Regions from separate parts of the Bradyrhizobium sp. CIR18 genome, predicted to be linked through region 2. Evidence: predicted binding sites of a transcription regulator. Region 2 holds the regulator's gene; each other region holds the start of a gene.
What was found. Region 2 encodes PhoB, which activates phosphate uptake and scavenging genes when phosphate is short. Its sites were predicted from a motif close to TGTCATNNANCTGTCAT; they were not measured.

Region 1 (4,165 bases), on a different contig from region 2:
CTTGATGCGAATGCCGGGCACCGCGATCGGCGGCGCCGGGCCGCCGGCCGGAAGGTTGCTGGCCTTGATCGCCGGCCAGCCGAAGGTGCCGTTGACGAAGAGGTCGTCGGTCTGGCTGTCGAAGAACTCGACATCGGCGGCCTGCTGGCCGGCCCGGATGTTCAGGCGGTCATTGAAAAAGCTCTGCTCGAAATAGGCATTGTAGAGCCGCTGGTCCGGCAGCGCCTCGATCTCGCTGATGGTGGCGAGGTTCATCACGTAGTTGCGGGAAAGGCCCTGGCCGTAGATGATGAAGGCATTGGCGTAAAAGCGGCCACCGGTCCAGCCGACCAGCTTGTCGAGGTCGGCATCGACCGACAGATCGAGCCGGCCGAAATGGATGGCGCCGCGCTTCACGCCGCCGGCGGCATTGGCGATATTGTCTGCGATATAGGTGGCGCCGAAATTCAGGCCCTTGCCGGCAAGGCCGTCATGCCACGCGTTGAACCATTTGGGAAACAGCCATGCGGCCGCGCTCTCGTCCTTGGCGCCGGCGCGCGCGCTCGTCGCCGTGCAGGCCATCGCAATCGCGGCCGCTACGGATATTTGGGTCGCCCAACTCACGATCGACACACGCTACTTGAAGATACCAGTGCGCCTCATGAAGAGATAGGCCGCAGCAACCGAGGAGGCCATCAGCACCGCTGCCCAGATGAATCCGCTCTCGACGTCGGTCAACGGCAGGCCCTTGGTGTTCATGCCGAAGATGCCGGTGATCAGCGTCGGCGGCAGCAACAGCGAGGTCACGATCGAGAGGGTATGGAGATGGCGGTTGCTCTCCTCCTCGTTCTTGAACCGCAGCTCCTCCTCGAGCAGGCGGCTGCGTTCGCGGAGCTCCACGATGTCGTGGTCGAGGCCATCGAGCCGCTGCGCGAGCTTGCCGGCCTGGATCCGCAACGCCGGCGACAAATGATCGGTGTTCTTCTGATCGAGACGGTGAAACAGCGTGCGCAATCCCGTGAGCTGCCGATGCAGCCGCACGCAGGTGCGGCGGAGCCGGCCGAGGTTGCGGCGCATCTCGGGCTTGGCGTCATCGGCGAGGATGCGCTCCTCTATATCGTCGATCTCCTGGCCGAGCTTGTCGGCCATCCTGTCCAGCGTGTCCGCGACCTCGTCGACGATCTTTTCGAGCAGATGGGCGACGTTGTCGACGCGGTAGCCGCCTTCGAGCACCCGCCGCGTGGCGTCCGCCGAGCACAGCGCCTGGTGGCGGCCGGAGACCAGCAGCCGCTCGGTCATGGCAAAGCGGAGGAACGCGGTCTCCTCCGTCGCGCTGTCGATCTCGCGCACGAGATCGGAGAATACGCCGTAGACGCAGTGGTCGATGACGTGAAGCTGCTGGAAGGTGTCGCTCGACAGCAGCAGCTCGCGCGCCAGCGGCGGCAGCTGCGACGCTCCGATCCAGGGCCGTGCCCGCGCGTCAGTCAGGTTGAAATGCAGCCAGAGCCGGCCGTCATGGCTGAACTCGATCGGCTGGTCGATCGGCAGTGCCTCGGCACTGCCGTCGCTGTGCAGGCGGAAGGCCCATACCAGGCCGGGAATGGCGGGATCAGTGCTCGATAAGGCGCTGACAAGCTTTGCCGGCTCAGCCATGGCCAACCCCAACCATCAGCAACTGCCCCATTCCGGACGATGGCTGACGGCATCTTCCGGACCCAGGCGGTACTCAATTACGCCAGTGTTACAGTTTGATGATGCCGCCCTATTCCGCCGCCAGCCCAGTCGCGGCCGCCTCGGCTTGCCTGATGTAGTCGTGCACGACGCGGCCGAACGGCAGCGTCAGATCGGCGATGTAGTGATGCGCGCCGAGGCAGCGGCGCACCGGGAAATCCGCGACCGGCGCGTTGACATGCGGCACCAGATGCAGCCGGCCCGGCCCCATCCAGGAGCCCTTCGGCACGATGTCGACGAGGTTGATCGCGACCAGCTGGCAGACCTCGAGACGGCCGTCGACGCCCGGGATCATCTTCAGATTGATCTGCGTCTTCGACAGCGTGGCGCGCGTGAGATCGCCGTTGCCGGCCATGCTCTCGTGCTTGTAGCCCATGGTGCCCATGGCGACGAGCTGGCCGGCATATTCCAGCGTGCCCGTCAGCGTGTCCTTGACGATCTCGAGCTTGGGATGGGCGTACTTCTTGGGAAAGCCCCAGATCTCACGGCCGGCGGCGATCGGCGGATCGTCGTCCAGATACATCTGCGAGACGAAATTGACCTCCTCGCCATTGAGGCGCGCGGGGATGACGAGGCCGGATTCGGTGTAGCTGCCGAAGCCGGAGGAGTCAGGCATTTTGATCCATTCGTAATGCACGATCGGCTGGTCGATCGGCTGCAGCGGCTCGGGCAGGCCGGCGCGGATCAGCTCCGGATCGGTCTCGTAGGTGATGACAAGGAATTCGCGGTTGACGAACCGATACGGCCCGGCCGGATAGCTCGGCCCCGCCGCAGGCATTGACGGAAGTCTCAGCACGTCTTCGCTACGCATCGCAGGTCTCCTGTGATCCTGATCGGCGGCAATTGCTAGCGATCCTCATTGACTGCGATGTGAAGCTTTTCCGTCATCCGCACGACCCCTGCCGTTGCAGCGTGGTCGGTCTGCGTTGCCGGCGCTGCATCGGTGCCGCCTTGTCATCACGCCGTCACCACGGGACGCAATCGTCTGGCGCAAGCAGGAGGCATCGCCATGGACGCCCGCACGTCGCAACCGACATATCAGACACATCAGGCGCCCTCGCGGGGCTGGCGGCCCGAGCGCTGCGATCGCGTCGCGCTGGTGCTGCAGGGCGGCGGCGCGCTCGGCGCCTACCAGGCCGGCGTCTATCAGGCGCTGCACGAGGCGGGCATCGAGCCCGACTGGGTCTGCGGCGTCTCGATCGGCGCGATCAACTCCGCCATCATCGCCGGCAACAAGCCGGAGAAGCGGCTCGAGGCGCTGCGCATCTTCTGGGAGCGCATCACCAACCGCAAGATCTGGCACTACACCCCTGACGGCGACGTCTTCCGCCAGTGGCGCAATCTCACGAGCGCCTGGATGACCTCGGCGATGGGCCAGCCCGGCTTCTTCACCCCGCACCAGGTCAATCCCTGGTTCAGTCCGGTCGGCGCGCGCACCGCGACCAGCTATTACGACACGATGCCGCTGAAGGAGAGCTTGCTCGAGCTGATCGACTTCGATCTCATCAACGAGAAAAGGGTTCGCTTCGCGGTCGGCGCAGTCAACGTGCTCTCGGGCAATTTCATCTATTTCGACAATTCCCATGACGAGATCGAGCCGGAGCACATCATGGCCTCCGGCGCCCTGCCCCCGGCGCTGCCGATGGTGCGGATCGGCACCGATCATTTCTGGGACGGCGGCATCGTCTCCAACACACCGCTGCAGCATCTGCTCGACCAGGAGGATGCGCTCAACTCGCTGGTGTTCCAGGTCGACCTGTTCAGCGCGCGCGGCGTGCTGCCGCGCTCGATCCAGGACGTGATGGCCCGCCACAAGGACATCATGTATTCCTCGCGCACGCGCCACAACACGGACGTCTATCGCCGCACCCACAATCTCAAGGTCCTGCTCCACAAGGCGCTGGCGAAGCTGCCGGACGAGCAGCTGTCCGACGAGGAGCGCAAGCTGAAGGCGAGCCTGTGCCACATGCCGGAGATCGCGATCCTGCATCTGATCTACCAGCAGAAGGCCTATGAGGGCGACGCCAAGGACCACGAATTCTCGGGCACCTCGATGCGAGAGCACTGGACCAGCGGCTATGAGGACACCAAGCGCACCCTGAAGCGCCGCGACTGGATCAAGATGCCGGAGGAAGGCATGGGCCTCGTGGTGCACGACGTGCACCGGGAGACGGAGAGCGCGTAGGAGCGCTCGTGTCCCGGACGCGCTGCAATGCGTAGCATTGCTGCGCAGAGCCGGGACCCAGACACTGCGCGGTCCGTCGCAACATAGGCCTCGGCTCTGCAGCCGCATCGTCCTTCTGGACGATGCTTTGCATCGCCAGGGGGACGCCGCGCTACGTCCGGGGCACGAGACTGCCCATGAAACATGATCCATTCAGAAGACACACCGTCGCATTCTCGCGGCTCATTTCGCCCGAGCTTTGACTCTCTTTGTTGCCCTTCTTGTTCAGAA
Region 2 (4,165 bases):
GAGCGCCTTTGCCAGCGACATCACGTCAGGCGTGACGCCGGTGCGCCGATAGGCGAACAGATCGCCGCTGCGGCCCATGCCGGTCTGCACCTCGTCGAAGGCCAGCAGCAGGCCCTTCTCGTCGCAAAGCTGGCGCAACGCCTTGAGGAAGGTCGGCGTTGCCGAGCGCACGCCGCCCTCGCCCTGGATCGGCTCGATCAGGATGCCGGCGGTGTGCGGGCTGATCGCCTTCTTGACGGCCTCGATATCGCCATGCGGCACCTGGTCGAAGCCTTCCATGGGCGGGCCGAAGCCTTCGAGATATTTTGCAGAGCCGGTCGCGGCCAGCGTTGCCAGCGTGCGGCCGTGAAAGGCGCCTTCGAAGGTGATGATGCGATAACGTTCCGGATGCCCCTTGGAGAAGTGATGATGGCGGACCAGCTTGATCACACCTTCCAGCGCTTCGGCGCCCGAATTGCAGAAGAACACGAAGTCGGCAAAGCTCTCGTTGCAAAGCCGGCTCGCGAGCTTCTCGCCGTCCGGGCTCTGGAACAGGTTCGACATGTGCCAGAGCTTCGTCGCCTGCTCCTGCAGCGCCTTGATCAGATGCGGGTGGCAATGGCCGAGCGCATTCACAGCTACGCCCGAGGTGAAATCGAGATAGCGATCGCCATTGGTCGCGATCAGCCAGCAGCCTTCGCCGCGCTCGAAGCCGAGGTCGGCTCTGGCGAAAACGGGGAGCAAATGCGGCGCTGCGCTGTTAGTCATGATGTCACTTGAATGTTGCGGACGGTGTGACGCGTGCATTGCGCAACGCACCATCGACCGGCCCGGAAAACGAAACGTGCCGCCTTTTAAGGGCGGCACGCGGGACTATCTTATGCTTGGCAAGACGGGTGTCAATGCCGCCCGGAAAGCCTCAGGAAACGCTGAATCCGTAGTCTTGCGGTGCCGATTTTGCGGGTTTTCACCACGGAACATGTGGAAGCGAGTCGGCGGACTCTTGCGCGGGAGTCACGCCATATTGTAGCGTTTGGATTGTCAGATACGACATCTCGTGCAGCGGTTCTGATCCCAAGAGTCCTCTTGTACCGGCGTAAACGTTCGGGCGTCAGTCACGCGCCCGGCGAGCCTTAAGGGATTCTGACGGCACGGGTTTTTGAAGGCTTAGGCAATCGCTGCGAGGCCCCAGGATGGCTGGCGCGTAGCGAGGGAAAGGGTGCAATGACGGTTTTGACCTGGTCCGACGATCGCGTCGAGCAGCTGAAAAAGCTCTGGGAGGCCGGACTTTCGGCCAGCCAGATCGCAGCTGAGCTCGGCAATGTGACCCGCAATGCCGTGATCGGCAAAGTGCACAGGCTGGGTCTGTCCGGCCGCGCCAAGAGCCCTTCATCGGCAGCGCCCCGGCCGCGCAAGGCGCGTCCTGCGCAGCACATGATGCGGGTGACCCGCCCCATCGCGCGCGGCAACACCGCGCTGGCGCAGGCCTTCGAGGTCGAGGTGGAGGCTGAACCCGTCACCTACGACAACGTGGTGCCGATGGGCCAGCGGCTGTCGCTGCTCGAGCTCAACGAGGCGACCTGCCACTGGCCGGTCGGCGATCCCTCGAGCCCGGATTTCTTCTTCTGCGGCGGCAAGGCACTGTCCGGCCTGCCCTACTGCGCCCAGCACTCGCGCGTGGCGTATCAGCCGGCGGCGGATCGCCGGCGCGCGCCGGCGAAGCCGGGTCCGCGCTGAGTTCGCGGAATTCTCTGATCGTCAAGACTGCAGCCGTCACACGATGACGGCTCCACCAACTCGGTGTCATCCCCGCGAACGCGGGGATCCATAACCACAAGGCGCAGTTGTCGCGCGAGATGGTCACTCCGAGTCTTCGCCAAACCACTGCCTGTGGTTATGGGTCCCTGCTTTTGCAGGGACGACACCGGAGAATGCGGCGGCAGCCCGCCAAAGCCAACGCCAGCAAACCTTACGTCTGCTCCGCCTTCGCGAAGCGGTCGTCGAGCGCGTAGCCGGCGCCGCGGACGGTGCGGATCGGGTCCTGCTCGCGGCCGAGATTGAGCAGCTTGCGCAAGCGGCCGATATGGACGTCGACAGTGCGCTCATCGATGTAGATGTCGCGACCCCAGACGCTGTCGAGCAGCTGCTCGCGCGAGAACACGCGGCCGGGATGCTCCAGGAAGAACTCCAGCAGGCGATATTCGGTCGGGCCGAGATCGATCGGCCGGCCCGAGCGCGCCACGCGGCGCTTGTCGCGGTCGAGCTCGATGTCGCCATAGGCCAGCACTGTCGCGAGCCGCTCAGGACTGGCGCGCCGCAGCAGGCCCTTCACGCGCGCCAAAAGCTCCGGCACCGAGAACGGCTTGACGATGTAGTCGTCGGCGCCGGTCGCAAGCCCCCGCACCCGCTCGCTCTCCTCGCCGCGCGCGGTGAGCATGATGATCGGGAGCTGCTTGGTGTCGGGGCGGGTGCGCAGGCGGCGGCACAGCTCGATGCCCGACAGGCCCGGCAGCATCCAGTCGAGCACGATCAGGTCCGGGATGTGCTCCTTGAGGCGGGTGTCGGCGTCGTCGCCGCGCATGACCGTCTCGACGTCATAGCCGTCGCCTTCGAGGTTGTAGCGAAGCAGCTCGGTGAGAGCTTCCTCGTCCTCAACCACCATAATGCGTGCGCCCATCGGGTCGTCGCTCCTTCAAGTCTTCAGGTATTCGGGACCGTCGTGGCGAAGGTGGTCATGTCGCCCTTCGGCCGCTTGTCGGTGATCGCCTGGCCCTCGATCATGTAGAACACGGTCTCGGCGATGTTGGTGGCGTGGTCGCCGATCCGCTCGATGTTCTTGGCGCAGAACATCAGATGGATGCAGAACGAGATGTTGCGCGGATCCTCCATCATGTAGGTGAGGAGCTCGCGGAACAGCGAGGTGCAGATCGCGTCGACCTCCTCGTCGCCCTTCCACACCGCCATCGCCGCCGGCAGGTCATGCGCGGCATAGGCGTCCAGCACCGACTTGACCTGCTGCTGCACGAGGTCGGTCATGTGCTCCAGGCCGCGGAACAGCTTCAGCGGATGGAAGTCGGTCTCCAGCGCGGCGACGCGCTTGCCCATGTTCTTGGCGAGGTCGCCGATGCGCTCGAGGTCGGTCGCAACGCGCATGGCGCCGACGATCTCGCGCAGGTCCACCGCCATCGGCTGGCGGCGGGCGATGGTGAGCACCGCGCGTTCCTCGATGCGCTTCTGCAGCGCGTCGAGCTCGGCGTCGATGGTGACGACGCGCTGGCCGAGCGCGACGTCGCGGCGGATCAGCGCGTCGACGGAATCGACGATCATGCGCTCGGCGATGCCGCCCATCTCGGCGACCAGGCGGGTGAGCTCCTGGAGGTCGGTGTCGAAAGCCTTTGCGGTATGTTCAGTACCCATGTCGCGTCTCCTCAGCCGAACCGGCCGGTGATGTAATCCTGCGTGCGCCGGTCGCTCGGCGACGTGAAGATCTTGCTGGTGTCGTCGAACTCGATCAGCTCGCCGAGATACATGAAGGCGGTCTTGTCGGAGACGCGCGCCGCCTGCTGCATGTTGTGGGTGACGATCGCGATCGTGTAGTTCTCGGACAGTTCCTGGATCAGCTCCTCGACCTTGGCGGTCGAGATCGGATCGAGCGCCGAGCAGGGCTCGTCGAACAAAATCACTTCAGGGCGCACCGCGACGGTGCGGGCGATGCACAGGCGCTGCTGCTGGCCGCCGGAGAGCGACAGGCCGGAGGCGTTGAGCTTGTCCTTGACCTCGTTCCACAGCGCGCCGCCGCGCAGCGCCTTCTCGACGCGGTCGTCCATCTCGGACTTCGAGATCTTCTCGTAGAGGCGGATGCCGAAGGCGATGTTCTCGTAGATCGTCATCGGGAATGGCGTCGGCTTCTGGAACACCATGCCGACCCGGGCGCGCAGCAGATTGAGGTCGAGCCTGGGGTCGAGGACGTTGGTCTGGTCCAGCATGAGCTGGCCGGTGGCGCGCTGGCCCGGATAGAGATCGTACATCCGGTTGAAGATGCGCAGCAGGGTCGACTTGCCGCAGCCCGACGGGCCGATGAACGCCGTGACGCGGTTGGCGCCCAGCGTCAGGTTGATGTTCTTCAGCGCGTGGTGCTCGCCGTAATAGAAATTGAGATTGCGCACCGTCACCTTGGCCGGGGCTT
Region 3 (4,165 bases), on a different contig from region 2:
TCATGGGCCTGATCGGCATCATCATCGCGAGCCTGGTGAATCTGTTCCTGGCGAGCTCGATGCTGCAGTTCATCGTGTCGGTGGTCGGCGTGCTGGTGTTCGCGGGCCTCACCGCCTGGGATACCCAGCGGCTGAAGAACGACTACATCTACGGCTACGCTTCGGCCGGCGGTGACATCGCAGAGCGTGCGGCCATCACCGGCGCGCTGTCGCTGTACCTGAACTTCATCAACCTGTTCACGCTGCTGCTGCAGCTCCTCGGTCAGCGCGACTAAGCGCAACGACGAGGAACGGATAGGAACCCCGGCCGAAAGGCCGGGGTTTTTGTTTGGGGGGTGGGTGGCGCTTGTAGCCCGGATGGAGCGCAGCGCAATCCGGGACAGTCCTTTCCGCGGATAAGGCGGCCCCGGATTACGCTTCCCTCCATCCGGGCTACAAGGCCACGAGTGCCGCCTCTTCCTCCTCGTCATTGCTCGCGCAGCGAAGCAATCCAGAGTCCCTCCGCAGATGCATTTCTGGATTGCTTCGATGCGTTCGCAATGACGGGTGGGGCAACATCGTTGCCCCTTTCAGCGGAAGCGGGAAGGCTCTAATCTTGCCGCCATGTCCGCACCTGAAATCAGGCCTACAACGGAGGCCGACCTTCCCGCCATCACCGCCATCTACCAGCAGGCCGTCCGCGAGGGCACCGCGACGTTCGAGCTGGAGCCGCCCGACCTCGTGGAGATGACGCGCCGTTATCGCGCGCTGGTCGACGGCGGCTATCCCTATTTCGTCGCTATCCTCGACGGCCGCGTGGCCGGCTATGCCTATGCCGGCGCCTACCGCCCGCGCCCGGCTTACCGCTTCACGGTCGAGAACTCGATCTATCTCGATCCCTCCTTCCACCGCCGCGGTGTCGGATCAAAGCTGCTGGAGCGGCTGGTCGCCGAATGCGAGGCGCGCGGCTTCCGCCAGATGATCGCGGTGATCGGCGATTCCGCCAATGCCGGCTCGATCGGCGTGCACACCAAGGGCGGCTTCAAGATGATCGGCACGCATCCCAATGTCGGGCTGAAATTCGGCCGCTGGCTGGATACGGTGATGATGCAGCGCGACCTCGGCGAGGGCGCGAAGACGGTGCCGACAAAGTAGGTCTCGTAGGGTGGGCAAAGCGACACCCGGGACCACCGCGAGACAAAACCCGGATGTCGCTGCGCTCATCTGGGCTACGAAGAATTCGCCACATCACTGCTGTCGTAGGGTGGGCAAAGCGAAGCGTGCCCACGATTCGTGGCGATAGAGAAAGGACGTGGGCACGGCGCTATCGCGCCTTTGCCCACCCTACGGCACCGTCTATGTGGCTACACCACCGCCAGCTTCCGATCGATCACCAGCAGCACGCGCTCCAGCTCGTGGCCGCGGCGCAGGATCAGGCCGGTCGCCGAGATCACGCTGTACATGCCCTGCTTGCGCGCCAGCCGCGGATCCTTCTCGATGCGATAGATCGGCACTTCCGAGGCACGGCGATAGACCGAGAACACGGCGCGATCCCTCAGGAAGTCGATGGCATAATCGCGCCATTCGCCGTCGGCGACCATGCGGCCGTAGAGATTGAGAATACGATGCAGCTCGAGCCGGTTGAACGTCACCCGGCTCAGTTGCGTCGCCGCCGCGGCGGGGCGGGCCGCCGCGCGCTGCTCGCTCGGATCGGCATCCTCCGACAGACTCATGGAGCGCTTCCTCATCGCACGGCATGACCCGAATCCGCGAAGACCGTCCCCGGAACCTGGATCATGACAGCTGCATGATTGCGCCAACCGGCCACCGCCGCAAGGGGCTCCTGATTCAACCGGTCGAATCGGTTACGAATCGGGGCACACGCTATGGTGGAACTCCCTCGCGGCAAACCGTCACGGGATCGTTAGCAGGAATCATACTCTCGCCGCTTTTCCGCCTAGCGACTGCCGCCCTGCATTGCGAAAAGACTCACGTGCGTTGACCCGGTCCTTTCGGTTCCGGATTCCTCAGCCCCCAGCCCCCCGGGGTCGAACAGGATCGGGTCTGTACGCGCGACAAGGAGGGCCAACGCAAGTTGGTCCTTTTTTGTTTGTGTCGGGATGTTTCTGCCCCGGCGAAATTCTCCTTTCATCAGCGCCAACAGTCTCTCCCCTCATCCTGAGGAGCCGCGCGCCCTTCGCGCGTCGTCTCGAAGGATCGAGGCCGAGCTGCGTGAGCGGGGCCTGCATGGTTCTCACGGCGATGCGAAGCATCGTCCGGTAGACGCGCGCAAGATCGCGCTCCTCACCATGAGGGTGGCAGTGAGTACGACGCTAGAGAATTGAAATCAGTGCAGCGACGTGTAGGCCGCACCCAGCATCGTGCCGGGCTTCTCGCGGCTGCCGTCCTGGACATAGACCACCGCGCCGTCGACGCCGTCGCGCGTGAGGTTCTCGATCGGCACCGTCCAGCTTTCCGAACGCCCGGTCCAGTCACCGACCTTGAGCAGGTTGCGCACCACGTTGTGATAGGTGACCTGCTGTCCGCGATTCTCGCCTCGGGTGATTGCGATCGGGACTGACTTGGCGATCGAACAGATCCAGACCTCGCCATGCGAGACGGCCGGCTCGTTGCTCGCCGCCACCGATACGTTGATCTGCTTGCCCGCGAGCGACATCGTCACCGGCACGCTCATCACGCCCGTGCCCTTGTCGGTCTTGCCGATCGCGCTCTCGATGCCGGCACGATCGCTGCCGATGACATGGGTGGAGCCGTTGACCACAACCTGCGGCGTGTAGACCTCGCGATCACCGCGCATGCGCGAATAAGCACGCTGCCGTGCAGAGAAGCGCGAATCCGCCAGCGTGTCCTTCCAACCCAGATAGTCCCAATAGTCGATCGGCATGCTCAGCGCGATGATCGACGGGTCTTTGGAGAGATCGCCGATGATCTGGTCGGCGGGCGGGCAGGAGGAGCAGCCCTGCGAGGTAAACAATTCGACAACGGCGCGGGGATCGGCTTCGGCAGGACGGATGACGGCGACGATCGCACAGATGCCGAGAGCTCCCGACCAGAGAGCACCGGACCAACGTGAAACCAGATGAGAAGCCGTCATTGTTGTCATGTCGAACGCCGCACACCATTGCTCGTGGGAAGGAGAACTTATCGCCGGATGGTCACCGTAGTCTTACGGGGCGCGACACACCCGACCGCCCAGGCCAACCGTCCGAAAGGAGGTTTTCCGCCGGGCGGGCCCATCTGGAGCATGCCGCAAACGCACGAAGGCGGCCTTGTGATAGGCCGCCTTCGTTTAACCTTCTACTCACGTCGCGGTGAGCCACCGTTCACAAATTCGCGCTTAGGCCGCGAGCTTGCGCAGCACGTAGTGCAGGATACCGCCGTTCCGGTAGTAGTCGAGCTCGTCCAGCGTATCGATGCGGCAGAGCAGCGAAACGCGCTGCAGCGAACCGTCGCCGGAGACGATCTCCGCGGTCAGCTTCTGGCGCGGCTTGAGATCGCCGACGAGGCCACGCAGCGTGACCTTCTCGTCGCCCTTCAGGCCGAGCGACGACCAGGAGGTGCCCTCCTCGAAGGTCAGCGGCAGCACGCCCATGCCGACCAGGTTGGAGCGATGGATGCGCTCGAAGCTCTGGCAGATCACGGCGCGCACGCCGAGCAGGCGCGTGCCCTTGGCGGCCCAGTCGCGCGAGGAGCCGTTGCCGTATTCGGCGCCGGCGAACACCACCAGCGGCACCTGCTCCTGCTGGTACTTCATCGCGGCGTCGTAGATCGACATCTGCTCACCGTCGGGCCAGTGCTTGGTCAGGCCGCCCTCAGGGATATTTCCATCCGCGCCCTTCAACATGAAGTTCTTGATGCGGATGTTGGCGAAGGTGCCGCGCATCATCACTTCATGATTGCCGCGGCGCGTGCCGTACTGGTTGAAGTCGGCGGGACGCACCTGGTGCTCGCTGAGATATTTTCCAGCCGGAGAGGTAAGCTTGATCGAACCGGCCGGCGAGATGTGGTCGGTGGTGATCTTGTCGCCGAACATGGCGAGGATGCGGGCCTCGACGATGTCGGTGACCGGCTCCGGCTCCTTCTTCATGCCGTCGAAATAAGGCGGGTTCTGCACATAGGTCGAAGACATGTTCCAGCGATAGGTCTCGCTCTCGACGGTCTTGAT
Region 4 (4,165 bases), 160 kb from region 2:
GCAAGGAGGCGCGGACGTGACGAGGCGGCAAGCGGTCGACACGCGAGAGCTTCGCGCGCGCTATCCCGACGTGTTCGACCGGCCGGCCTCGGCGCGGCTTGCCACACCCGCGATGATCGTCGCGGCGTTCGCGGTCCTCGTTTATGGCCTCGTCGATCTCGACTTCTCGCCGTCGCGCTTCTTCGCAGGTCTCGGCCAGCTCGGCTGGATCACCTTGATGATGATCCCGCCCGATCCCGGCTCCTCACTGCCGATCTATCTGAAGGCGCTCGGCGAGACGCTGTCGATCGCGCTGCTCGGCACGACGCTGGCGGCTGTCTTCGCGCTTCCGGTCAGCCTGCTCGCGGCGCGCAACGTGGTGCCGTCGAAGCTGTTGCGCTTTCCTGTCCGCCGCGTCCTGGATTCGATCCGCGGCGTCGACACCCTGATCTGGGCGCTGGTGTGGATCAACGTCGTCGGGCTCGGCCCGTTCGCCGGCGTGCTCGCCATTGCGGTGTCGGATTTCGGCGCCTTCGGCAAGCTGTTCTCGGAGGCGATCGAGGGCGCCGACCAGAAGCAGGTCGAGGGCATCCGCGCCTCCGGCGGCAGTCCGCTGCACGAGATCCGCTTCGGGCTGTTGCCGCAGGTCCTGCCCGTGATCGCCGGCCAGGTGCTCTATTTCATCGAATCCAACACCCGCTCGGCCACCATCATCGGCATCGTCGGTGCCGGCGGCATCGGCCTGCAGCTCGCCGAGCAGATCCGCGTGCTGGAATGGCAGAAGGTGTCGTTCCTGATCCTGATGATCCTGGTCGCGGTCGCCGCGATCGATTTCATCTCGGGCAAGCTGCGCTTTGCGATCATTGGGCGCAGGGCCGTGGCCTGATCAAAAGTGCCGTAGGGTGGGCAAAGCGCAGCGTGCCCACGATTTTTAATGATCGAGAAAGATCGTGGGCACGGCGCGATGTGCGCCTTTGCCCACCCTACGGCTCCGGTTTCTTTGGAGAGAGCCCCTACGACTCCACCAGAAACTCCACCCGTTCCGCGGCAAACCGCGAATGCTTGGTCATCAGCGGCTTGCCGTCGAGATCGTGGTCGGTGGCATCGACCACCAGGATCGGCCGTCCGAGCGCGAGATCGAGCCGGGCCGCGTCGGTTGCGTCGACGATGCCGGCGGTGATCCGGGTCGCGCCGCGGCGATAGTCGCGCACCCCGTAATGCTCCAGGAGCTTCGTCATCGAGCGCGTCGCCGCGAACACGGCACCGGCGCCGGGAAACAATTCCGCCGACAGCCATGTGGTGGAGACGCAGATCGGCGTGCGGTCGGCAAGGCGAATCGCCTCGATCCGCACCAAGGGCGCGCCGGCCTTCAGGCCGAGCTCGCGCGCCAGCTCGCGGGTCGCGACATCGTCGGTCGCCTCGATCAACTGACCGCGCGGCTCGCGGCCACCGGCGCCGACGATCTCGGAGAAGCGCGTGCGCGAGCGCAGGGGATAGGCGAGCTTCTGCGCTTCGACATAAGTTCCGCTGCCGCGCTCGGCGCGCACGAGGCCGCGCTCGGCGAGGGCCGCCAGCGCGCGTCGCACGGTGTGGCGGTTCACCCGATAGGTTTCGGCGATCTCCATCTCGCCCGGCAACTTGTCGCCGGCCGCGAAACGGCCGTCGGCGATGCCGCGCTCGATGCCGTCGGCAACGAGGCGCCATAGCGCGACGCCGGACGACGCAGTGTCTTGCATGCTCATATCGCCGGCCAGCCTAGCCCAGAAATCATGCACTTGTCACGAAACAGTCATGGCGCTCCCGTATGAAGTTGTCTATTATCATAGACAACTTCAGCGCGGCAAGTTCTGTCAAAGGTTCGGTGAATCAGGTGACCCTGCACAACAACCAGCAAGCCCAGCGCCAGGCCGCCATGGCCGTGCTGGCGCACGCGGAGGCGGGCGAGATCGCCGCCCGCCTCCGCAACTTGGCGCTCCCGGCCCATCAGGATCTGCGCGCGCCCGAAAACGGTCTCGTCATGCTGCGCGGCCGGGTCGGCGGCGACGGCGCGCCGTTCAATCTCGGTGAAGCCACGGTGTCGCGCGCCGCGGTGCGGCTTGCGAGCGGCGAGGTCGGATTCGGCTACACGCTCGGGCGCGACGGCGAGAAAGCGCGGCTGATCGCTTTGTGCGACGCCCTGGTGCAGTCGAGGGATTTTGGCGGAGTGGTGGAGCGGGACGTTATCGCCCCGTTGCGTGAGCAGCTTATGGCTGGCCGCGCGCAGGCGGCGGCCGAGACCGCTGCGACGAAGGTTGATTTCTACACCATGGTGCGCGGTGAGGGGTGAGATCATGACCACGATTGCGGAACTGCCGCCGGGCTTCGCCGACAAGGTGCTGTCGGCGCAATCGACCTTTCGCTCGGTCATGGACGCGATGGCGCGGCCGGGCTCGGTCCAGCGCATCGTACCGGGGGCGGGGGCGCCCGACAGGATGATGCGCGGCACGGCCGCGATCGCGCTGACGCTGTTCGATCACGACACGCCGCTCTGGCTCGACGCGCGGCTGGCGGAGAGCCCGAACGTGGTGAAATGGCTGAAGTTTCACACCGGCGCGCCCGTGGTGCAGGATTCCTCGATCGCGAGTTTTGCGCTGATCAGCGACGGCGGTGCGCTGCCGCCGCTCGAACGCTTCGCGCTCGGAACCAGCGAATATCCGGATCGGTCCACCACGGTGATCCTGCAGGTCGATAGCCTCGACTCCGGACGGAGCTTCGAGCTGCGCGGCCCCGGCATCGACGGCACCGCCATGCTCAATGCGTCGATCAAGCCGTTCGATCTGTTCGAGCGTATGCACATCAACGAGGCGCTGTTTCCGCGCGGCATCGATGTGGTGCTGGTGGCCGATGACGCCGTGGTCGCGATCCCCCGCACCACGCGAATCGTGAGCAAGGGAAGCTAGAAGCATGTATGTCGCAGTCAAAGGCGGCGAACGCGCCATCGAGAACGCCCATCGCCTGCTCGCAGACAAGCGGCGCGGCGACCAAGGCGTTCCGGAGGTCACGCTCGACCAGATCTCGGAGCAGCTTGGCCTCGCCGTGGACCGCGTCATGAGCGAAGGCTCGCTCTATGACCGCGAGCTCGCGGCCCTCGCGATCAAGCAGGCGCGCGGCGATCTGATCGAGGCGATCTTCCTGGTTCGCGCCTTCCGCGCCACGATGCCGCGTTTCGGCGCGAGCGAGCCGGTCGACACCGGCGCGATGCGCGTGCAGCGGCGGGTGTCCTCGACCTTCAAGGACATTCCCGGCGGGCAGATCCTCGGGCCGACCTTCGACTACACCCATCGCCTGCTCGATCCCGCGCTCGCCGAAGGCTTCGTGCCGGAGGCGCCGGCAACGGCGGAAGCCTCGACGGCGCCGACGCCGCGCGTGACCGACATCCTCGGCCGCGACGGACTGATCGAATCCTCTCCGCAGGCCGAGGACGGCGCCAGCGTCGGCGATCTCACCCGCGAGCCGCTGAACTTTCCTGCGGACCGTGATTTGCGCCTGCAGAATCTCGCACGTGGTGACGAAGGATTTTTGCTGGCGATGGGCTATTCCACCCAGCGCGGCTATGGCCGCAACCATCCCTTCGCCGGCGAGATCCGCTTCGGCGAGGTCGAGGTGGAATTTTCGGCGGAAGACGTCGGCTTCGCCGTGCCGCTCGGCTCGATCGAGCTCACCGAGTGCCAGATGGTCAACCAGTTCAAGGGCTCCGCGACCGAAGCGCCGTGCTTCACCCGCGGCTATGGCCTCGCCTTCGGCCAGAGCGAGCGCAAGACCATGTCGATGGCCCTGGTCGACCGCGCGCTGCGTGCCCGCGAGCTCGGCGAGGAGGCACTCGCCCCCGCGCAAGATGAAGAATTCGTGATGTCGCATTCGGACAACGTCCAGGCCACCGGCTTCGTCGAGCATCTGAAGCTGCCGCATTATGTCGACTTCCAGTCCGAGCTCGGCCTGCTCCGCAAGCTGCGCAAGGAATTCACTGACGCCCAGGCGCCTGATGCCATGAAGGAGGCCGCGGAATGAACGCGCCCGCCTACAATTTCGCCTATCTCGACGAGCAGACCAAGCGGATGATCCGCCGCGCGATCCTGAAGGCGATCGCGATTCCCGGCTATCAGGTGCCGTTCGCCAGCCGCGAGATGCCGATGCCCTATGGCTGGGG

Region 1: a site for PhoB is predicted at 2,663-2,679, ahead of GGD65_RS27620 (acetoacetate decarboxylase). Genes of this name have one in related genera too.
Region 3: a site for PhoB is predicted at 1,776-1,792, ahead of GGD65_RS20580 (DUF2794 domain-containing protein). Genes of this name have one in related genera too.
Region 4: a site for PhoB is predicted at 1,756-1,772, ahead of phnF (phosphonate metabolism transcriptional regulator PhnF). Genes of this name have one in related genera too.

The regions. Positions count from the first base shown of each region.
Region 1 covers NZ_JACIHF010000010.1:192,959-197,123, forward strand. Annotated here, with positions in the region: gene GGD65_RS27610 (carbohydrate porin) at 1-561, opposite strand, end outside; gene GGD65_RS27615 (transporter) at 616-1,632, opposite strand; gene GGD65_RS27620 (acetoacetate decarboxylase) at 1,742-2,521, opposite strand; gene GGD65_RS27625 (patatin-like phospholipase family protein) at 2,720-3,895, shown strand.
Region 2 covers NZ_JACIHF010000003.1:271,166-275,330, forward strand. Annotated here, with positions in the region: gene GGD65_RS14260 (aspartate aminotransferase family protein) at 1-747, opposite strand, end outside; gene GGD65_RS14265 (GcrA family cell cycle regulator) at 1,204-1,716, shown strand; gene phoB (phosphate regulon transcriptional regulator PhoB) at 1,949-2,656, opposite strand; gene phoU (phosphate signaling complex protein PhoU) at 2,680-3,396, opposite strand; gene pstB (phosphate ABC transporter ATP-binding protein PstB) at 3,408-4,165, opposite strand, start outside.
Region 3 covers NZ_JACIHF010000006.1:79,010-83,174, forward strand. Annotated here, with positions in the region: gene GGD65_RS20570 (Bax inhibitor-1/YccA family protein) at 1-275, shown strand, start outside; gene GGD65_RS20575 (GNAT family N-acetyltransferase) at 604-1,134, shown strand; gene GGD65_RS20580 (DUF2794 domain-containing protein) at 1,344-1,712, opposite strand; gene GGD65_RS20585 (thioredoxin family protein) at 2,327-3,103, opposite strand; gene acnA (aconitate hydratase AcnA) at 3,338-4,165, opposite strand, start outside.
Region 4 covers NZ_JACIHF010000003.1:110,507-114,671, reverse strand. Annotated here, with positions in the region: gene phnE (phosphonate ABC transporter, permease protein PhnE) at 1-20, shown strand, start outside; gene phnE (phosphonate ABC transporter, permease protein PhnE) at 17-865, shown strand; gene phnF (phosphonate metabolism transcriptional regulator PhnF) at 993-1,721, opposite strand; gene phnG (phosphonate C-P lyase system protein PhnG) at 1,892-2,305, shown strand; gene phnH (phosphonate C-P lyase system protein PhnH) at 2,310-2,918, shown strand; gene GGD65_RS13485 (carbon-phosphorus lyase complex subunit PhnI) at 2,923-4,026, shown strand; gene GGD65_RS13480 (alpha-D-ribose 1-methylphosphonate 5-phosphate C-P-lyase PhnJ) at 4,023-4,165, shown strand, end outside.